2 regions of the Priestia sp. LL-8 genome follow, and region 1 is predicted to be linked to the other one. Evidence: predicted binding sites of a transcription regulator. Region 1 holds the regulator's gene; the other holds the start of a gene.

Evidence for each region. Region 1 encodes LexA, which represses DNA repair genes until DNA is damaged. Its sites were predicted from a motif close to CGAACATATGTTCG; they were not measured.
Region 2: uvrB (excinuclease ABC subunit UvrB) is a predicted target of LexA. The motif match lies at 10,025-10,038, and genes of this name have one in related genera.

Annotation. Positions count from the first base shown of each region.
Region 1 covers NZ_JAZAQH010000001.1:3,879,933-3,891,778, reverse strand. The annotation lists gene U9R83_RS20405 (cation diffusion facilitator family transporter) at 1-285, shown strand, start outside; gene U9R83_RS20400 (glycosyltransferase family 2 protein) at 324-1,301, opposite strand; gene U9R83_RS20395 (GtrA family protein) at 1,298-1,690, opposite strand; gene U9R83_RS20390 (ArnT family glycosyltransferase) at 1,711-3,216, opposite strand; gene U9R83_RS20385 (hypothetical protein) at 3,727-5,172, opposite strand; gene lexA (transcriptional repressor LexA) at 5,384-6,001, opposite strand; gene yneA (cell division suppressor protein YneA) at 6,148-6,477, shown strand; gene U9R83_RS20370 (YneB family resolvase-like protein) at 6,531-7,199, shown strand; gene U9R83_RS20365 (DUF896 domain-containing protein) at 7,269-7,499, shown strand; gene tkt (transketolase) at 7,667-9,673, shown strand; gene sirA (sporulation inhibitor of replication protein SirA) at 9,823-10,263, shown strand; gene U9R83_RS20350 (YneF family protein) at 10,354-10,566, shown strand; gene U9R83_RS20345 (ABC transporter transmembrane domain-containing protein) at 10,657-11,846, shown strand, end outside.
Region 2 covers NZ_JAZAQH010000001.1:4,846,214-4,858,059, reverse strand. The annotation lists gene U9R83_RS25430 (flavodoxin family protein) at 1-326, opposite strand, end outside; gene ftsE (cell division ATP-binding protein FtsE) at 664-1,350, shown strand; gene ftsX (permease-like cell division protein FtsX) at 1,340-2,230, shown strand; gene U9R83_RS25415 (murein hydrolase activator EnvC family protein) at 2,391-3,599, shown strand; gene U9R83_RS25410 (S41 family peptidase) at 3,773-5,212, shown strand; gene U9R83_RS25405 (PDZ domain-containing protein) at 5,375-6,565, shown strand; gene U9R83_RS25400 (DUF2198 family protein) at 6,592-6,816, shown strand; gene U9R83_RS25395 (proline dehydrogenase family protein) at 7,131-8,045, shown strand; gene U9R83_RS25390 (sigma-54 interaction domain-containing protein) at 8,109-9,770, opposite strand; gene uvrB (excinuclease ABC subunit UvrB) at 10,107-11,846, shown strand, end outside.

The sequences.
Region 1 (11,846 bases):
GCAGATAAAGAAATGGAAATAAAAATTGGCGCGATTGTCATGCAAGATGTACAAGTGCGTGATATTCAAACATTAATGGTGATGAAAGAAGGAGAAGAGCTTCACGTTGAATTAAAAGTAGAAATTGATCCTTCTTTAACAGTGGCCGAAGCTGATGATATTAAAGATCGTCTGGAAAATCGTATTTTACAGGAGAAAGGAGTAACGGATGTCATTATTGAATTTGATGAAGATGATGGAATTCCGGACTGGGCGCCAAGTGATTTACAGCTTCAAAAAGAATAAAAACAAGGAAGAAAACAACTGTTTTCTTCCTTGTTTTTTTAGCTATATACTTTTTCACGTACGTTTGGAGAATCTGTTGAAGCTTTCGAGAAGTTAATGGTTTCACGTACAACGTAAATAGGTCTATTTTTACTTTCATCGTAAATTCTTGCGATGTATTGTCCGACTAGACCTAAACCAAGTAGCTGAATACCGCTAAAGAAGGTGATAGCTACCATAATGGAAGTCCAGCCAGGCTGAATGTTTTTACCTATCAGCCAAACAACAATCGAATAACTTAAAACTAAAAGTGATACAAAAACCGATAATAAGCCAATAACCATTACTAAACGCAAAGGCTTCGTTGAAAACCCAATAATTCCATCTGAAGCAAACTTGATCATCTTTTTTAAAGGATATTTTGTTTCACCAGCAAAGCGTTCATCGCGCTCATATTCTACATATGTTTGCCTGAAACCAATCCAAGACATCATTCCTCGTACAAAACGATTACGTTCAGTCATTTTTTTGAATACATCCGCTACTTTTCGGTCGATAATACGAAAATCTCCCGTGTCTTTAGGGATTTCGATATCGGACATATAATTTAAAAAGCGATAAAAATACTTAGCCGTGGCTAATTTAAAAAAGGTCTCTCCGCTTCGTTTCTTGCGCTTTGCATATACAATTTCATAACCTTGCTGCCATTTAGCAATTAATTCGGGAATCATTTCTGGCGGATCTTGTAAGTCTGCATCAATAATAACGATAGCATCACCTTGAGCATAATCAATGCCTGCTGTTACGGCAGTTTGGTGCCCAAAATTACGAGCAAAATCAATAACTTTTACGTTAGAATCCATAGCAGCTACGTCTTTTAAGATTTCAATTGTTCGATCTGTGCTGCCATCATTGACGAAAATGAATTCATAGTTAATATGATTTTTATGCATGACGGAAAGCAAGCGATTGTAGCATTCATTAGCTACTTCTTCTTCAAAATACATAGGTACTACGATTGAAATTAGTTCTTTCATGCTTTACCTCCTATCGAGTGATTGTTTGTATGCTTAAACGTCCATATTTTATTAAGGAAAAAATTGATAAACATTCCTATACAAGTAGACAACAGCTGTCCGATTATTGGATTAGCAGGTGTGTAATGTACAAGAACAAATAAGCAAGTTGTATTAACTGCTAAAGTAATAAGGTTTACGATGAAAAATTGAGCTAACATCCATTTATGTACGGTTGCTTGAAACACCCACGATTTGTTCCAATAGTAGCTGTTTATGACGCCAATAAAATAAGATAGTACGTTAGCCAATATATAATTCATATCAAAATGAATGAGTACTAAGTAACTGATAATAGTGAGCAGGGTATTCATTATACCTACAAATCCGAATTTCAGGAATTTTATCACGGTTGCATAATCCCTTCCATTTAATTTATCTCTTCACATTTTGTCTGGGGCTTATTTTTAGTAAATCGTACTATTAAATAGGATAGAATCACTGAAATACCAAACCCTTCGAGCAGCATAAAGCTTGGAAAAATAAAGAATCGATAGCGAGTTTGAATTTCAATAAGCAAGTGAATAAGAACGTATCCTATAATTAGTAATAAAAACAGTGTATACGGATATTTATCCTGCTTCTTCAGGAATAAACATATAAGTCCAATAATGGAAATAATAGTAGTTGAAACATAAATAATTCTTTCATAACTTTGAGCAGCACTAATTAATTTTTCTTTATTAAAAGGTACATCTTCTTGAGGAGTTAATGAAATGCTCCAAAATGTAGATGCATCCGTTCCTCCCCACATATTTAGGAATTTAATGTGAAAGAGATCTAAAAGTTGCGCTTTATCTGCTACACGCTCTTTAATTACTTCTTTTTCTGCTTCAGCTCGTTTTTCTCCAATTGGCATACCCATAAAACGACTAGCATCCTCTGAAGAATAAGAACCGCTTGTTTCGTAATTAAAGCCAATGACGAATTTCCATAAAGGATCTCTGTTACTTAAAGGATATTTAGAAATACCGCTAGCTACAAAAGAATAGTTGATCAGCGCATTTGCAATAAAAAAAGTAGCCAGTATGCCTACGAGGTTTTTTCCTATTTGTTTTCGGCGAGTTTTTAACTCAGCAGCATCCTTCGTTTTGATGTAAGGTTGAAGAATTTGCGAGATGAAATAAATGAGAACAGCAACGATAATAATGGGTCCTAGAGGGCGCATTAAATTTCCTAACGACAATAGAAGGCCAATATAAAGCCAGCTAAACTTGTTATGAGCAAATCTTTTTATAATAAGGTAAAAAGCTGCATAAAATAAAAAAGTAGCCAAATGCTGGTTAGTTAACACTGAGCTATAGAGAATGTTCGGAATGTAGAACGCATATAGAAAAGCTGCCATTCTCCCAGCAAGTTCATTAAATACTTTAGCGCCAATTAAATAAATAAAAATAACGGTTCCAGTGGAATAAAAAATATTTAACAATTTTAATATAAAAATGTTATCTCCAAAACAGCGAATAATAACAGATTCATAGAATGAAAAGCCTAGCTGATATACCCATGTAGTGAAATAAACGCTTTGGTTAAATTCATAATTTCCTTTTGCGATATTACGCGCGGCATCTAACATGACAAGAAAATCAGATTTTACAGGCGTTTGAACAGAAAGCATCCATGCTAGTCGAATACCTAAGGTCAAAACAATCAGTGAAATAAAAAAAACAGTTTTGTTCATGTATCTACTTGCAATAGCTATTAGAAAAATGACAAGGAAAGTGATAAATATTCCTTCAATAATAAATGAATTACTTAAAGCCAAACCTTTTAATTCCAATGAATTTGTCATCGCACTATAACTGCCCCATAGAGACCATGTAAGAATCATGACACATAAAAGAATCAGGCTTTTGGATAAAAATGAGTTAAGCATATTACCTCCTGCAAATTATTTCATAGATAAGGTACAAAATTCCTACCCTATGATACCATATTTTATTATTTTGTATATATTTTTCTTGTAGAGTATAATATTAGATTGTTCTGAAATTACAACAGCGGCACAACGTTTGATAAAAGGTTCAGCGGAGTAGGCATTGATTTAGTAATAGATAAAAGAGGTTGGGAAAAAAGGATTTTAATCGAAGTGAAAAACGAACTATTGATCACCATGTTTGATTAGTGGTTCGTTTTTTATGGTGAACATAGGTTTCATTTGTTTAATTCCTTCCAGCAGTTGATTGGAGGGCAAGGCGAAGACTCCTGCGGAGAAAGCGGAAGGGATGAAACTCCGCAGGAGCACAAGCAACGAGGAGGCTCATCGGCTGCCCGCGGAAAGAGAAGTCTTGCATGGAAATGAACTGCGGCGTCATAAGCGGTTCAGCTCATGTATTTCGCTTGTTCGTATTTAGGTTGAATTCATTTAGTTATGTCTCAACTTCTTTTATGTTTTAAATCGATCTTTTAATAAGTTCCATAGTGAGCTCACTCCTAGGCTAATGCTGATTAATATTCCTGATAGAGCTACTATTAAAGCGATATATTCAAAGATAGAAAACTGCTTCATACTATCCCAATTGATGTTTCCCTGTAGCTTGCTAATAACTAAATTCATTCCGTAAATACCGGAAAGAACGGTATAAATCGTTAAAATTAATAATAAGTAATTGTGACGCTTGGCCGCGATTTTCTCTTGATTTTGATACAAAGTACCAAGGGTTTCTTTGACTTCTTGATAAAGAGAATTGATGTGGAAAATTTTTTTAAAGAGCTCAGAAAACTCTTGACCTTCTGTGCGAGAGCTAATTTCTAAAAATAAATATTTGCCTGAAAACACGGTAATAGAGCGGATTAGTCGCTCAATGCCCTCTGAATTTTTATGAAACGTGAGCTGAGAATACTCATAAGATAGTTTTAGCAACACGATTTTATAGAAAAAATGTAAAAATAAATTATAGTAATGCTGGCCAAATAGATGATTCATCAAAAGCTGATCCGTTTTAGAGTCTGTCGATTTAGAAATACATGAAAACACATGGTCTGTGATGACGTAATAAGTTTCAGGAGCCCACCTTTCATACACGTGTTTAGTATTATACGTTTTAATATACTCATGATTGTGTGCAGAAATAAACGCTTTCCCGTCAGGCGTATAGCTATTTAGCTGCCCAGTACGAAATAAAGTTGTGGAATTAATTTCTTGCTCTTGATTTACCGTTACATAACTTAACACAAACATCCGTTCATCGATAAAATAAGGAAGGCTCCCAACGTGCTGTTCACGCGTGGCTTCTTTCTTGATGTGTTCGTTCAAAAATGGCGCAAGCTGTGAAAAAATATAATCTTGTACTTTGCTATAGCGATGATGTTCATAGGTAATGGTGGATCCATGCTCTTCAGCAAGCTTCGGTTCTAATACACGAAAATGATTCATGAATTCTAAAATGTCATCATAGGTGTAATGGTTATGGCTCATTTCAGTGCGAATGGTCATGACGCCAATTTCAAAAGGACATAAAAAAACATCCACAGACAGCACGTTGCTAGACACGGTGGTGGAAGAAGTATGTAACGTAATGGTATGGTCTATTTTTTTTGAAAATCGAAGCAACCCTTCTTTTTCGCACGAATCAGGGAATAGAATACATTCAATGTAAGGAAGAAAATATTGATCCAGGCTATCATGAGATACGTAATATTGTTCTCCGTAGTATTCTTTTTCTAAATCTTTGTTTTGAATGGAAAAAAACTCGAACAAATTTGCTTTCAGTGCATGAACAAGCTGCTCTTTATTTTTTCGGTCAAAGGAAAAAGGAAAAAGAAACATGTTCATTGCTTTGGTAGGTACAATGGTTTGAAATGGTTCTGTTTTCCTAGGTGTATTAGTCATAAACTACATCCTTCTTATAGTCGATGGTATTTCCTTGTAAGATTCGAGGAAATGCAGATAGAAAGTAAAAGGTAAAACAAGCTTTATAAAAACTGTTCTACCTGCCTGCAATGATTCAACGTATCATTTATAATATGCCAATTTTTTTAGAAAACAAACGTAAAAAAACCAACTAACATCATGATTAGTTGGTTTTACATACAGTGTCTGATTAGTGAATCGTGCGATATACACCAGTTACTTTTCCTAAAATCGTTACGTGGCGAAGAATAATAGGCGCCATCGTTGAATTTTCAGGCTGTAAACGAACGAAATTTTCTTCTTTAAAGAAACGTTTTACCGTTGCTTCGTTGTCTTCGGTCATAGCAACCACAATATCTCCATTATTAGCCGTTTGCTGCTGACGTACGATTACCATATCGCCATCTAGAATACCTGCTTCAATCATACTTTCTCCCATAATTTCAAGCATGAATACATGATCATCTGGAGAAACGAATTTATCTGGAAGAGGGAAATATTCTTCCACATTTTCAACGGCTGTTATAGGAAGACCCGCTGTTACTTTACCGATAACAGGAACATTAATGACATTGCTTTTAGGAATGTTTACTTCATCTAGTTGAAGAACTTCGATTGCTCTTGGTTTTGTTGGATCTCTTCGAATTAACCCTTTACTTTCTAAACGAGCTAAATGCCCGTGTACAGTGGAGCTAGAGGCTAATCCTACTGCTTCCCCAATCTCACGAACAGAAGGCGGATAACCTTTTAATTTTACTTCGTGCTTAATAAAATCTAGTATGTCTTGTTGACGTTTTGATAGCTTCATATTTTTCACCTCGATTTTAGCTATTCTTTAGGTGAATTATACCACGTGATGTGTCAATATACAAACATAAGTTCGAAGAATTCCATTGACAGAAACAAATGTTCTCAATAAAATAAGAACATATATTCTGATAGGGGGATCATAATATGCAACAATTCTTACATTCTATGAAACATTACGCTATTTTTTTTGCAGTTATCGCTGCACTTACATATGTATTGACGCTGGTTTTAGGAGCGGATAAAGTAGATTTAGACAAATATTCAACGGTTACTATTACAAAAGGAGATACGCTTTGGGACTTGTCCAACAAGTATCATAATCACCATCATTTGACCACCAATGAATTTGTCAAATGGGTTGAAGACGTCAATGATTTAAACTCAGATACTGCCCAGTCTTTATCTCCTGGAGATAAATTATATATTCCTGTTTTAAAAAAAGAGTTACATAATCAAGTGGCAATTGAACAGTAGTGTGTAACGGCCGTTCCTGAATATTGTTAGAAGCCGAAAAGGTCGTGATAAAAGTGGACGCCATTATTTATTGCCGTGTCAGTACGGATAAAAAAACCCAAGAAACATCTTTGCAGCGCCAGCAAGAAGAATTAAAAAAGCTTGCTGATCTTCATCATCTAGAGGTGAAAAAAGTCGTGATGGAAAAAGCAAGCGGATATGATGTAGACAGAGAGGGTATTTTGGATGTTCTTCATACAATGAAAGAAGAGAAAATATCCGTGCTGCTCATTCAAGACGAAACACGATTAGGCAGAGGAAATGCCCGAATTGCGCTGCTTCATGCTTTTCATAAAGAAAATGCTACCATCTATACGATTAGTCATCAAGGTCAGCTTCAGCTTTCAGAATCTGATTCAATGGTGTTAGATATTATTAGTTTAGTGGAAGAGCATCAGCGGAAATTACATAATGCTAAAATTAAAAGAGGAATGAAAAGAGCCGTAGAAAACGGTTATCGTCCGCAGCAAAATTTAAAAAACCAGGGAGTTAACTCGGGAAGAGAAAAAAAAGAAGCGCCGATTGAAGAAATTGTCCGCCTTCGTCATAACGGCTTAACCTTTGCTGAAATTTCAGTTACGCTAAAAGGTTTTGGTTATAATATTTCAAAAGCGACCGTACATCGTCGCTATCAAGAGTATCAAGAGAGTGCTCAATCTCTTGATAAAACGAAAGAGATTTAGTAAGATGACTACATGTTGCCGGAACGGTTCGGTAATTTTAATTATTGATTATAAGGAGATAGGTTTTATATGCTATCAAAAGATAAACTTGCTCGTATTAATGCTCTTTCAAAAAAGGCAAAGGCTGAAGGTCTGACAGAATCTGAAGCGAAAGAACAGCAAGAGCTACGTCAGGAATATTTAAAAGTTTTCCGACAATCTATGACAAATCACCTTCATACGATTAAAGTTGTGGACGAAGAAGGTAAAGATGTTACGCCTAAGAAGTTAAAAGAGAGTAAAAAGAAGCGTCTTCACTAAGACGTTCTAGTAAAACTAGAGGGAGTGTTCCCTCTAGTTTTTTGTATATTTTTAATAAGGCGTACAAAAACTGTAAAAGTGGAAAATTTTTTGGTTCAAGTATTGTACAAATAAGCAAATCATTAGTATGATAACATATGTACATAGTTTTGAAAGGAATGAAGAGTATGACACAACGTATTGAAGATCTTTCGATTGCAACAATTCGTACTTTATCAATCGATGCGATTGAAAAAGCAAATTCAGGTCACCCAGGTATGCCGATGGGAGCTGCTCCAATGGCATATACATTGTGGACAAAATTCATGAACATCAATCCAAAGAATCCAAACTGGTTTAACCGTGACCGCTTTGTATTATCAGCAGGACACGGATCAGCACTATTATACAGCTTGCTTCATTTAGCTGGATATGACTTATCAATTGAAGACCTTAAAAACTTCCGTCAATGGGGAAGCAAAACACCAGGTCATCCAGAGTTCGGTCATACAGCAGGTGTTGATGCAACTACTGGCCCACTAGGACAAGGTATTGCAATGGCTGTTGGTAAAGCAATGGCAGAACGTCATTTAGCTGAAACATACAACAAAGAAGGTTTAGAAATTGTAGACCACTTTACGTATGGTATTTGTGGTGACGGAGACTTAATGGAAGGTGTATCTGCTGAAGCAGCTTCATTAGCGGCACACTTAAAATTAGGACGTTTAGTTGTTTTATACGATTCAAATGATATTTCTTTAGACGGAGATTTAGATCGCTCGTTCTCTGAGAACGTAGAAGATCGTTTCAAAGCTTACGGATGGCAAGTAATCCGCGTTGAAGACGGCAATGACTTGACAGCGATTGCAAACGCAATTGAAGAAGCAAAAGGCGATTTAACACGCCCAACGCTAATTGAAGTAAAAACAACAATCGGATTTGGTTCTCCAAACCACGCGGGTACTTCTGGCGTGCACGGTTCTCCATTAGGTTCCGATGAAACAAAATTAACAAAAGAAGCTTATGCATGGACATTTGAAGAAGATTTCTATGTGCCAGAAGAAGTGTATGCTCACTTCAAAGCTACAATTGCTGAAGATGGCCAAAAGAAAGAAAACGAATGGAACGATGTATTTGCACAGTATAAAGAAAAATATCCTGAACTAGGTCGTCAATTTGAACTAGCAGTAGAAGGAAAGTTACCGGAAGGCTGGGAAGAAACGCTTCCAGCATACGAAACGGGTTCAAGCTTAGCTAGCCGTGCTTCTTCTGGAGAAGTATTAAACGCAGTAGCACAAGCTGTACCTCAATTCTTCGGCGGTTCAGCTGACTTAGCTGGCTCAAATAAAACAATGATTAAAGGTTCAGAAGACTTCACTGCAGCTGATTACAGCGGACGTAATATCTGGTTCGGTGTACGTGAATTTGCAATGGGAGCTGCATTAAACGGTATGGCTCTACACGGCGGTGTAAAAGTATTCGGAGGAACATTCTTTGTATTCTCTGATTATCTTCGCCCAGCAATTCGCTTAGCAGCTTTAATGAAGCTTCCTGTAACATATGTATTCACACATGACAGTATCGCAGTTGGAGAAGACGGCCCAACACATGAGCCAATTGAACAATTGCCATCACTTCGTGCAATGCCAGGTCTTTCAGTGGTTCGTCCTGCAGATGCAAATGAAACAGCTGCTGCATGGCGCTTAGCATTAGAGTCAACTGACCGCCCAACGGCGCTTGTATTGACTCGTCAAAACTTGCCAACGCTTGAAGGTACAAAAGAAAATGCATACGAAGGCGTGTCTAAAGGTGCATATGTTGTATCTAAAGCTGGTAAAGACCAAGCGGATGCATTAATACTTGCAACAGGCTCTGAAGTAAGCCTAGCAGTAGAAGCACAAAAAGCATTAGCTGCAGAAGGCATTGACGTATCTGTAGTAAGCATGCCTGCATGGGATCGTTTTGAAGAGCAATCTGCTGAGTACAAAGAAAGTGTTATCCCTAAATCAGTGAAAAAACGTTTAGGTATTGAAATGGCTTCTACACTTGGCTGGGAACGCTATGTTGGAGACGAAGGACAAGTTCTTGGTATTAATCACTTTGGTGCATCTGCTCCTGGTGAAACAATCATGAAAGAATTTGGTTTTACAGTTGAAAATGTAGTAGCAAAAGTGAAAAGCTTGCTTAATGCATAATTCTTTTTCATAAGAAAGAGCAGACTCCTGTGGTCTGCTCTTTTTTTTCGACAAAAAAACAAAGGAATTTTTTCATCGATAGACAAGCATTGCGTACACCATTCGGTATAATGGTACAAAAAAGAACGAGCCGAAAGGGAGGATGAATCGTGAGAACGTATGAAGTATATTTAATGGAGGAAGAAGTTGCATCATCCTATTTTCGAAGAGAAAAGCTCATTTATCAGCTGCTGATTGAATATAGAATGAAACGTCACTTGCAGGAAACGCACTTACAAAAACAAGTTCATTACATTACTCGCCAACTGCCCATTTCATTTATTCAACGAGAATTGCTTCAGGCGTTTTCTCATTATCCTCATTTTTTCACTCATCAAGAGACGTTTGTGCTGGAATATCCTCATAAAAAAAGTCGAGCATCTATAAAATTAACGAATCGCTGTATAACAATTGAAGGAGATGGCAATGTTGATGCTGAGACAGCTTTTTTTGAAGTATTACGCAAGCTAGATCCTTGTTTTTTAGCAGTGAATTATGGAACGGATGAATACGGCTGGCTGAGGCCTGTGAAAACAAGAAAATTTGTGTAATTATTTAAGGAAATTGGAACGGAAATATTGTATAATAGCGTATGGTCTAGTACACTGTAAGTTAGACAACACGAAGGAGGAAGTAATACCATGGGAATGTATATTCTAGTTGGTGTTCTAGCATTAATTGTTGGGATAGCGCTAGGATTTTTCATTGCTCGTAAGTATATGATGAGCTATCTGAAGAAAAATCCACCAATTAATGAACAAATGTTAAAAATGATGATGATGCAAATGGGCATGAAACCATCGCAGAAAAAAATTAACCAAATGATGAAAGCAATGAACGGCCAAATTAAATAATGGTTAATTGGACAGACACTCTCTATTCAGAAGGGTGTCTTTTGTTTTATGATAGAGATAAGAAAATGGTTGTGGGGCTAGGGGGATACGATGAAAATTTTTCGAGAGTTATGGTGGTTTTTCAAACAGGAAAAAAAGTCTTACATAACGGGGATAGCGCTGCTCATTATTGTGGCAGCATTAGAACTTCTCCCGCCTAAAATTATTGGTTTAACGGTAGATGGTATTAAAGAAGGGACGCTGAATGGAAAGCGCTTAATGCAGATGGTTGGCATTTTGCTAGGAGCTGCTGTTGTGGCCTATTTCACAAGATACATATGGCGTATTATGATATTTGGATCATCTGTTAAACTAGCCAAGCAGCTGAGAAATACCCTCTACACTCATTTTACCAAGATGAATCAGGCCTTTTATCAGCGGCGGCGAATTGGGGATTTGATGGCCCATGCAACAAACGATATTCAAGCTATTCAACAAACTGCAGGTTCGGGCGTTTTGACACTCGTGGATTCCATTGTCACAGGAGGGCTTGTTCTATGCACAATGGCCCTCACAATCAGCTGGAAATTAACGCTTATTTGCCTTATTCCTATGCCGCTTATGGCCGTTTTAACAAGTTATTATGGTACATTGCTTCATGCGCGGTTTCACCACGCACAAGCCGCATTTTCTACTTTAAATGATAAGGTTCAAGAAAGCATTAGCGGAATTAAAGTCATTAAGACGTTTGGGGAAGAAGCAGCTGATGTCGAAGAATTTCGCATTAAGTCTGCAGATGTTGTCCAAAAGAACATGAAAGTAGCCAGAGTAGATGCATTGTTTGATCCGACCATTTCGATTATTGTAGCACTTTCTTTTTTACTTGCTCTTATTTTTGGCAGCAAGATGGTTATTAATGAAGAGTTAACACTAGGGCAGCTTGTTACCTTTACAACTTATTTAGGCCTTCTTATTTGGCCGATGCTCGCGTTTGGCTGGCTATTTAACATTGTGGAACGAGGAAGAGCATCCTATGAAAGGGTATTTTCTTTATTAAAAGAAGAAAATTCGATTGAAGAAGCAGCGCATCCTAGTGTTGAAGTGCCAACAGGAAATATTGAAGCTGTTATTCATAGGTTTTCGTATGGTAAAGCAGATGAATATACGTTAAACGACATTTATTTTACACTTTCTCGAGGTCAAACGTTAGGGATTGTGGGAAAGACGGGGGCCGGGAAAACCACGCTTTTAAAGCTACTGCTTCGTGAATTTGATGTAAGTGACGGAGCTGTTTTATGGGG
Region 2 (11,846 bases), 970 kb from region 1:
TTTTTCATTTGTTCTTTAAAGTTGATTGTCGAATCTCTAAGGCTTTCAGACCAACGATCTACAAAGTTCTTCATCAATCCGCTCATACCGTACCAGTAAAGAGGCGTAACAAATAAAATAGTATCGTGCGCTGCCATCTTTTTCGCTATATCATAATAATCATCTTGTTGATTGGTAAATCCATGTTCATCGTGACGCATATCAGTAATAGGGTAAATGGTATGCTGACGTAAGTAAACTTCTTCAGTATTGATATCTTTTAAGACTGCTTTAGCCAATTCTTCCGTATTTCCGTTTTCCCGTGAACTTCCATAAATAGTGATCATGTTATCTCTCCTCATCGTTTTTCTTGTTTATCATACCTCGTTTGTAAAAAAGTAGACATGAATGTGCTTTGTCTAACGAGATTCGTAAAAAAATGAACAGCAAAAACAACAGAATTAAAAATAAGGATAAATTCTCATACCCTGCTAAAAATATCCTACTTATGTCATATTTGAAATAAAAATGTAATATTTTTGGGGCTTATTTTCACGAAGAGTGATGTTATAATGAGAAAGCGCGTGAGAAGAGTCGAATTTTTGGTTTGAATTGTAGAGTTTTGTCGTATTTTGACAAGTTTTACATAGTATTAAAATAACACACTTGATTAGGTGATTACTTATGATTGAAATGCAAAATGTATATAAAACGTATCCGAACGGTGTAAAAGCAATCAATGGCATTAGCATCAAGATTAATCAAGGTGAGTTTGCTTATATCGTAGGACCAAGTGGAGCAGGAAAATCCACTTTTATTAAAATGATGTATCGTGAAGAAAAGCCTTCTTCAGGAAATATCATTGTAAACGGTGCAAATGTAGCAAAAATAAAAGATAGCAAAGTTCCTATCTTTAGACGTCATATTGGTGTAGTCTTTCAAGATTTCAAGCTGCTTCCAAAATTAACGGTCTATGAAAACATTGCTTTTGCACTAGAAGTAATTGAGCAAAGTCCCGAAGAAATTAAAAAGCGAGTGCTAGAGGTGCTAGAGCTTGTTAAGTTAAAGGGTAAAATGGATTCTTTCCCTGATGAACTATCTGGAGGAGAGCAGCAGCGTGTGTCTATTGCGCGTTCAATTGTGAACAGTCCTAAGGTTGTCATCGCCGACGAACCGACAGGGAATCTTGATCCGGAGACTTCATGGGAAATTATGGATATCTTTGAGGAGATTAATAAACGCGGTACGACTATTTTAATGGCAACGCATAACCGTGAAATTGTAAATACAATTCGAAAGCGCGTAATTGCGATTGAAAATGGAAATGTTGTGCGCGATGAAGTAAGAGGTGAATACGGATATGAAGGCTAGAACATTCGGTCGCCACTTACGTGAAGGATCTAAAAGTTTAGGAAGAAACGGCTGGATGACATTCGCATCTGCCAGTGCGGTTACCGTAACGCTCTTGCTTGTAGGCGTGTTTTTTATGTTGATGATGAATTTAAATCACATTGCTAAATTGATTGAAAATGATGTGGAAATTCGCGTTCACGTTGATGCTGCAGCGACAGCAGATGATCGAAAAGCAATGAAAGAAAAGCTAGATGCAATTAAGCAAGTTGATACGGTGACGTTTTCTTCTAAAGATAAAGAGTTAAAAGATTTAATTAATAGTATGGGTGATGAAGGACAAGCTTTTGAACCATTTGAACAGCAAAACCCATTAAATGATGTGTTTGTTGTTAAAACAAAAGAGCCGACTGATGTCGCAAAAGTAGCTAAACAAATTGAGAAATATCCGTATGCAGCAAAAGTTCAATACGGCCAAGATCAAGTTGAAAAGTTATTTAAAGTGCTGAAAGTAGCTCGTAATATCGGAGTAGTACTGATTTTAGGGCTTCTATTTACAGCGATGTTCCTAATTTCCAATACAATTAAAATTACGATTGTAGCTCGCCGTGAAGAGATTGAAATTATGCGCTTAGTTGGAGCCACAAACTCCTTTATTCGCTGGCCGTTCTTTATTGAAGGTCTGTTTTTAGGAGTGCTTGGTTCTATTGTGCCAATTGCTGTTATTATCGGCGTGTACAGCGTTTTGTATAATGAAGTTCAACCTAAATTTGATGGATTCTTTGAACTTTTACCTGCCTTTCCATTCGTGCTTCAAGTATCGCTATTATTACTAGTAATCGGCGGTCTAATTGGGATGTGGGGAAGTACATTATCCATTCGTAAATTTTTACGAAAATAAGAATAGATTTTTAACATAATAGATTATAACAACCTCACATTTGATGTTTATCAGATGTGAGGTTGTTGTGTAATTACAGATAAAAATAGAAAAAAGTGCTAATGGGGGTCTTGCTAATGCCCGTTTATACGGGGAAATATGTGCAAATGGGGAGAAACAAATGACACGTAAGACATTAGTAATGACAGCAGCAGTTTTAGTTGGACTAAGTGCAGCTTGGATAGGTAATGAAAAAGTTGCTTATGCAGAAAGTGCCAGCACTACTAAACTCAGTGATTTAGAGAAAAAAAGTAACGATGTGAACCAAAATATTAATCAAAATAAAGAGAAATTAAAAGAAGTTCAAGAACAGCAAAAAAACGAAGAAGCTGAGATTGCGCGTTTGGATTCAGAAGTCGGACAGACAAATGCAGACATCCGCAGCCGTGAAGCTGAAGTAGAAAAAGCAAAGCAAGACATCGAAAAGCTGAAAAATGAAATTGACGTTGTAAAAAAACGAATTGAAAAACGAAATGAGCTATTAAAAAAGCGTGCTCGTGCTTTACAAGAAAACGGCGGGTCTGTGGATTACATAGATGTACTGCTAGGCTCTGAAAGCTTCGGAGACTTTATTAGCAGAGTGAGTGCGGTTTCGACAATTGTAGGGGCTGACCGCGATTTGTTAATGCAGCATGAAGCCGATAAAAAGGCAAAAGAAGAGAAAGAAACAAAAGTGCAAAACAAGCTAACGGAAGTAAATCAAGCGCTTGAAGAGCTTAAAAACCTTCGCTCGCAGCTGCAAAAGCAAGTAGACGAAAAGAATGAGCTCATGCAAACACTCAAAGATCAGGAAAAAGAATTTAATGAAGAAGCCGTTGGATTAGAAGAGCAAGCTTCTATTCTAGCTGATCAAAAAAATGCAGCGCAAGCTCAACAGCAAGAAATTGAAAAAGCGGGGGGAACAGAGGAGGCACCCCCTGTTACAAGCGGGTCGTTTATGAGGCCGGCAAAGGGACCGGTAACGTCTCATTTTGGATATCGAGAAACGTTTGGAAGAGGACATTACGGTATTGATATTGGAAAGCGAGGAGAAAGTGTGCCAGTTGTAGCCGCAGCAAGCGGAAAAGTAATTAGAGCATATCATTCTTCTTCTTTTGGTAATGCCGTATTTATTCGTCACAATGTCGAAGGCCAGACGTGGGTTACAGTTTATGCTCACTTAGAGAGCTACAGCGTCTCAAGTGGTCAATCTATCAATAAAGGTCAACAATTAGGTTATATAGGTAACACAGGGCGTTCGTTTGGTGCTCACCTGCATTTTGAATTGCATAAGGGCGATTGGAAAGGCAAAAGCTCCGCTGTAAACCCTGAACGTTATATTAAATTTTAAGTTCCTAGCATACGTGGTACAAGCTCAACATATAGTTTAACAAAAAGGCATCGCACTTGATTTGTGTGGTGCCTTTTGCTACAAATAACACATGCATCCTTTTTATTACATAGTTTTGGTTGTATCTATTATAATAAGAAGAGATGGCTTAAGGTTGAGGAGGATGAAAGAACTTGAATCGGAAAATCGTTGCACTATTAATGGCACTCTCCTTAGTTGTTGGAGCAGCAGGTACATATTTTGGCATTCAGTATGCAAATGCTGGAACGGTCAGTACCCCCCTTACAACTTCTTCAAATGATAGTAAAGTGGAAAAGGAAGAGCTAGACAAAATCAAGCAGGCTTACGAACTGATATCTTCAAAATATTACAAAGATGTAGATGACAAAAAATTATTAGATGGCGCAATCCAAGGAATGGTACAAACCTTAGGAGACCCTCACTCATCTTACATGGATAAGAAAACGGCACAGCAATTCACGCAGTCTCTTGATTCATCGTTTGAGGGGATTGGTGCTGAAGTAAGCATGGTAGATGGAAAAGTAACAATCGTAGCTCCGTTTAAACAATCTCCTGCGGAAAAAGCAGGATTAAAACCAAATGATCAGATTTTAAAGATCGATGGTAAAAGTATCGCGGGTCTTGAATTGAATGAAGCGGTATTAAAAATTCGCGGTAAAAAAGGCTCTACCGTGACATTAGATGTTCAAAGACCAGGCGTGAAAGAAACGATGAAAGTAAAAGTTGTAAGAGATGAGATTCCAATTGAAACCGTCTATTCTTCTGTTAAAAATGTAAACAATAAAAAAATTGGTTACATGGAAATTACGTCATTCTCTGAGTCAACGGGAGACGAATTTACGAAACAGTTGAAAAAACTTGAAAATAAAAATATTGATGGCTTAGTTCTAGACGTTCGTGGAAATCCTGGTGGCTATTTAACGAGCGTTGAAAAAATGCTCGATAAATTAGTAACGAATAAAAAGCCATATATCCAAATTGAAGATCGTAACGGTGAACGTCAAAAAGTGGTTTCTTCAATGAAAAAGCAAAAGGATTATCCAATTGTGGCCTTGATTGATGGAGGAAGTGCATCCGCTTCTGAAATTCTTGCCGGGGCATTAAAAGAAGCAGGAGGATACAAGCTAGTCGGTGAAAAATCCTATGGAAAAGGAACGGTTCAACAAGCTGTTCCAATGGAAGACGGCAGTAATTTAAAATTAACGTTCTATAAATGGCTAACGCCTGATGGAAACTGGATTAACGAAAAAGGTATAAAACCGACAGTAGAAGTCAAGCAGCCGGATTATTATTATGCAAATCCAATTCAAGTTGATAAAAAGCCATTAACACGTGATATGACAGGTGACCAGGTGAAGAATGCTCAAGTGATGCTAAAAGGCCTTGGTTTTGAACCTGGACGTACAGACGGATATTTTAGTAAAGAGACAGAAACAGCTGTAACAGCATTCCAAAAAGCCAATAAGCAAAAAGCTACAGGTGAAATTGATGAAGATACAGCAGCGCTTTTACAAACAAAACTTCTAGAAAAAATTAAATCAAAAGATGAAGATCGTCAGCTTCAAACGGCTTTAAAGCTAGCTAGTCAATAAGAAGTAGAAAAAGTTCCGTGCTTTTCCAAAGCGCGGAACTTTTTTAGTAAAAACAACATTGTCGGTTAGTGATGCATTTTGATAAAATAAAGAAGCCTATGATACATAACAATCAATCGTAAATGTTGTAATAAAAATGTGAAAAATACAGGTGGTGAAAAAATGGATTTTGCATTAGAGCTATTAAAAGGTATCGGGCGTTTGTTTTTACACCCGTTAACTTATTTATTTCTGCTCGTCTCGTTTTTTGTAGGTCTTTCTCGCGTCAAGAGAGAGCGTCAAAATTTTCATGTTCGCGTGTTTGATTTTATTTTAGAAGCAAAATATTTATTTTTTCCAGGTATCATTATTGGGTTGATTTTATCCGTTGTTACCGTGTTGCTAGGTGTCTATGTATCTATAGGAACGATTGTACTTGTAGCTGTTTTAACTTTTATCATAAGCGGTCCTTGGACGTTTAAATGGCTTTCTCCTTCTTATACGGTAGGACTGGCTGTGCTTGTGACCTTGCTTATTCCTGCAGCTGGTTTCGGTGAAGGAGTTATTCAAACGTGGTCTGTGCAAGCTCATAACGCAGATTTACCTTCTCTTACTATTTTAATGTCGCTGCTTGTATTAGCAGAAGGATATTTAATTTGGAAATTTGGGGCAAAAGGTACGTCTCCAGCCATTGTGAAAAGTAAAAGAGGGCAGGAAATTGGGGCTCATTACTCTCAAAAATTATGGGTTGTTCCGCTTTTTGTCTTAATTCCAGGCAGCGCCATTACGTCTGTGTTTCCATGGTGGCCTGTGTTATCTATTGAAGGAACATCATTTAGCCTGTTTTTTGTTCCTTTTGCTATCGGTTTTTATCAGCGAATTCAAAGTATGGTTCCGTTTAAATCTATTGAATTTACCGGTAAGCGTGTATTAGCATTAGGCGTGGGATTAACGATCATTACGATTGCTGCTATTTTTTATCCTCCTGCCGCTGTAGCTGTTGTTATTCTAGCGATCATAGGAAGAGAGTGGATTCGTTTGCAGCAGCGTCGAAGCGACGAAAAAGCGCCCGCACTATTTACTAAGCGTACACAAGGTTTGATTGTATTAGGAATCATCCCTCATTCTCCGGCAGAGAAAATGGGTTTGAAAGTAGGAGAAGTGATTATTAAGGTAAATGGAATCGCTATATCTGAAGTCCATAAATTTTATGAAGCATTACAAGTTAATAACCGTGCTTTTTGTAAGCTAGAAGTTATTGACGAAAATGGAGAAGTTCGCTTTACTCAGCGAGCATTGTATGACAATGAACACCATGAACTAGGCATTTTGTTTGTACACAATTATACAAAACGTGACTCGCAAGCTGGTTAAAAGACGGATAAAAAGGAGAAATGTTTGTGGAAGTCAAAACGATTGCCGCAGTTTTTCTACCCGCCATATTGCTTGTTCTATTTGCTAGAGTAACATATAACTTATATGTTGCAACAGCACTGACGCTTTTATTGATAGCTGTTTCTGTATATAAAGGGTACGCAGATTATCCGCTTATTATTTTAATAGATTTACTTTCCGCAGCCATCGGTTTTCTATATGCAAAAGGCATGCTAGCAGCTGGGAAATAAAGATTGTTATTTTGATGATAAGTGAATCGTCTTATTATCAAAACGTACGCAAAAGCTCTCTACGAAATGTGGAGAGCTTTTTTATGTCCAAAAACGAGTTAGAACTCATAACATTGTTGTTACAGTTCCATCGATAAATGAGTATAATTAAATTAATCATACAAATATGTATTCAACTAAATTAACTTAAACAATTTTGTGTAAATTATTTTAACTACGTGTACAAATATGTAGTTGGGGCATAGAAAAATAAAGATATTAATCTGAAAATTATATTTATTTTGATTTTTTAAACAAAGGGAGGTTTAGTATCGATGGAAGTGTTAATGAGAACGATGTTTCAGTCGCTTGGCAAAAATCATTCAATGAATAAATTAGCTAAAAAGTATGGATTGCGGATGGGGGCAGCTCGTTTTGTTGCTGGAGATTCAATTGAATCAGCAATTCAAACATCCAAGGAGCTTAACAATAGTGGGAAAGTTGTTACACTCGATCATTTAGGAGAGTTTGTTTTTACAGAAGAGGAAGCTAGGTTATCTACGGCCATGTGTATTCAGACATTAGAAGCCATTGCAGAATCAGGCGTTCAATCAAATTTATCGTTAAAGATGACTTCTTTAGGGTTGGATATTAGCAAAGAGCTTTGTATGGAAAACATGCGCAGAATCCTACACACGGCCAGGGTGAATGATATTTTTGTTCGAATTGATATGGAAGACTACTTGCACTGCCAAATCTCCCTTGATATGTATAAAGAATTACGCAAAGAATTCGATAATGTTGGAATTGTGATTCAAGCGTATCTTTATCGTACAGAACAAGATATGAATGACTTACAGCAATATCAAGCCAATTTACGTCTGGTAAAAGGAGCTTATAAAGAATCACCAGAAGTATCATTTCCCGAAAAGAAAGACGTAGATGAAAACTATAAAAAAATAATTAAAATGCATTTGCTAAATGGACACTATACAGCTGTAGCAAGTCATGATGAAGAAATGATTCAGTACACAAAACGATTAGTAAGAGAAAATGGTATTTTAAATGACCAATTTGAGTTCCAAATGCTTTATGGAATCTGTGTAGAACTGCAGGATCGTCTAGTAAGAGAAGGATATAAAGTAAGAGTATATGTCCCTTACGGCATTGACTGGTTTGGGTATTTTATGAGACGCCTAGCCGAACGTCCCGCCAATGTATGGTTCGTGTTAAAAAATTTCTCCAAATAAGTTCAGTCCAAGAAACATAAAAAATTCGACACAAGCACCTTAGCTTCGTGTCGAATTTTTTCATTAGTTTAGTCCATATTCTTTGATTTTATTGTAAAGGGTGCCGCGTGAAATGCCAAGCAGATCTGCTGCAGCACTTTTGTTTCCATAGGTTTTTTGAAGAGTTTCTTCTATTAGCCTAGCTTCTTGAAGAGAATCTTCTTCTTTTTGAACTTCTGTGAAAGAACTTGCATCCTTCAGATTGTCAGGAAGGTGCGTAAGGGTAATCAACGACTGATCACTTAGAAAAATCATTCGTTCAATCGTATTTCTTAGCTCGCGAATATTGCCTGGCCAATCGTATTGCATAAAGGCTTCTAGAACTTCAGAGCTGATGAAAGGAGCCTTCTTTTTATACTTTTTACTAAATTCCTGTACAAATTGCTGAGTTAATGCTTCAATGTCTTCTTTATGGTCTCGAAGCGGCGGAATGATAATATTAATGACGGTCAGCAAATAGTAAAGATTTTCATGGAATTCACCGGCTTTTAGCAACTCTTCCAAAGGCGTCGTGGTAGAGGCTACAATTCGGGTTTGGACTTGAATTTCTTCGGTGCCTCCAACGTGATAAAAGGATTGTTCTTCCAAGTAACGGAGAAACTTAACTTGAATTTCAAGAGGCATTTTATCAATCTCTTCAATAAATAACGTCCCGTTATGAGCCTGCTCTAGTTTTCCCGCAATGGTCGTTGGATCTTCTGAAAAGACATCTTTTTGATGACCAAAGAGCTCAATTTCCAGAAGCCCAGATGGAATAGTGGCGCAATTTAAAGATAAAAAAGGTTCTTTATGTTTGGATCCCCCGTAGTGGATGGCCTGAGCCAGCATTTCTTTCCCAGAACCAGGTTCTCCTGTTAATAAAATAGGCATATCTGTAGATGCCACTTTTTTGGCAATGTCAACGGCTTGCTTAATTTCAGGACTGATACCCGCGAAAGAAGAAAATGGATTATCTTTTGGAATGAGAAGAGACACATCAATTTCTTCATTTAATCTTACAATATTGGTAATGTCATGTTCAGTTGCGACTCCACCTATGACCCGATTGTTTCTTATAATAGGAGATGCATTGATGAGCACGTGAGTTTGTTCATTAGGACGATGATACGTTCCGCGTACAGGGCGCCCTTCATTTAGAATCGTATGTAGAATGATGGATTCATCTTTGAAATGCTCTCCGATTTTTCTACCCAAAATATCATCTCTCTGAATCTTATACGTATGTTCCGCAGCAGTATTCCACAAGATTACATTTCCTTCATTATCGACCGCTGTCACTGCATCATTAATGGTTTCTGCCAATGTATCAAAATAGGAAGCTAATATCTCATTTTGGCTATGCAAATGTGTAATCCACTGTGAAGGTGTTACAAGTCCTATTGTGGTTTCTTGGTTTTCTGCTTGAATGAGGACTGGTCTGTTCCAGTTTGTGTTGGCTTGTAAATTGGCTAACGTAGAAGTAGAAGATGAAGGCCAATTTGTATCCGCTATTACTTTTTTTATGGACGATGCCTCGTCATGACCTGTTAACAGGTATCGTTCATCTTTTTGTATTACATAAAAGGTACTTGCTGTGACTACGACGAAGTCATAGTTTGAAAGTTCAGATTTCACTTTAGCTAAAGAAGTTGATTCTTCAACTGTTGTAAAGGAGTTATTTATAAGAACTTGATCAACGCTTGCCATACTAAACCCCTCTCAGTACATATTTTTTATACTGTATCATAATTTAGAAATTGGCGCAAAAGCCTATCTTTTTCAAACAATAACGCAGCTTGCTTTCTTTTATTGCTTTCATCCAAAGAGTTGTATTCCCTTCGAAAAGGGTAGTATAAGAATTTAGTGGGTAATAAAGTAACAGGGTAAAAAATAAAAACAAACAAACACTATATAAGATTAATACTCATTAGTTTCATTTATGATTATAAAGTGATAAAATACGAATATCAGTTCGTATTTTCGGTTTTTACATATCGTAATAAAAAATAGATAAAACAAGAAAATGGAAACGGAGGCCTTCATTTGAAAGATCAGTTTGAATTAGTATCCTCATATCAACCGCAAGGTGATCAGCCAAAGGCAATTGAAAAGATTGTGAAAGGAATTAAAGAAGGTAAGCAGCATCAAGTTTTATTAGGTGCTACAGGAACGGGAAAAACCTTCACCATGTCTAATGTTATTAAGGAAATAAATAAGCCGACATTAATTATGGCTCATAATAAAACGCTTGCTGGTCAATTGTACAGTGAGTTTAAAGAGTTTTTCCCTAATAACGCAGTTGAATACTTTGTCAGTTACTACGATTACTATCAGCCTGAAGCTTATGTACCTCAAACAGATACATTTATTGAAAAAGATGCAAGCATTAATGATGAAATTGATAAACTTCGTCACTCGGCAACTTCTGCTCTTTTTGAACGAAAAGATGTCATTATTATTGCCAGCGTGTCCTGTATTTATGGATTAGGATCTCCGGAAGAATACAAAGAAATGGTCGTATCTCTTCGAGTAGGGATGGAAAAAGAGCGCAATCAGCTGCTTCGTACGCTAGTGGATGTACAGTACGAAAGGAATGATATTGACTTTAAGCGCGGAACGTTTCGCGTTCGCGGCGATGTTGTGGAGATTTTTCCTGTATCTCGAGATGAACACTGTATTCGCGTCGAGTTTTTCGGGGATGAAATTGACCGCATTCGAGAAGTTGACGCTCTAACAGGAGAAATTATTGGAGATCGTGAACATGTAGCTATCTTCCCGGCATCTCACTTTGTCACGAGAGAAGAAAAAATGCGTGTTGCTATTCAAAACATTGAAAAAGAATTAGAAGAACAGCTAGAGAAGCTAAAAGAAGCAGGAAAGCTTTTAGAAGCGCAGCGCTTGGAGCAGCGCACGCGCTACGACCTAGAAATGATGAGAGAAATGGGCTTTTGTTCGGGAATCGAGAACTACTCTCGCCATTTAACGCTTCGTCCAGCTGGTTCTACACCTTATACACTGCTGGACTTCTTCCCGGAAGATTTCCTTCTTGTTGTGGATGAATCACACGTTACAATTCCTCAAGTTAGAGGAATGTATAATGGAGACCAAGCGCGTAAACAAGTGTTAGTAGACCATGGTTTCCGCCTGCCGTCCGCATTAGATAACCGCCCGCTTAAATTTGATGAATTTGAACAGCATATTAACCAAATTGTTCATGTTTCTGCAACACCAGGTCCTTACGAACTTGAGAAGGCACCTGATGTGATTGAACAAATTATCCGTCCAACGGGATTATTGGATCCAAATATTGAAGTTCGACCAATTGAAGGGCAGATTGATGATTTAATTGGAGAAATTCACGACCGGATTAAGCGAAATGAACGAGTACTCGTTACGACGTTAACAAAGAAAATGTCTGAGGATTTAACGAACTACTTAAAAGAAATTGGCATTAAAGTTCAATATCTTCACTCTGAGGTGAAGACGCTCGAGCGTATTGAAATTATCCGAGAGCTGCGGCTTGGAAAATATGATGTGCTTGTAGGAATTAACTTACTTCGTGAAGGTTTAGATATTCCGGAAGTTTCGTTAGTAACTATATTAGATGCTGATAAAGAAGGGTTCTTGCGTTCAGAACGATCGCTTATTCAAACCATCGGACGTGCTGCGCGAAATGCTAATGGACATGTCATTATGTATGCAGATCGCATCACAAACTCCATGGACATTGCAATCAATGAGACCAAGCGTCGTAGAAGTATTCAAGAAGCTTACAATGAAGAG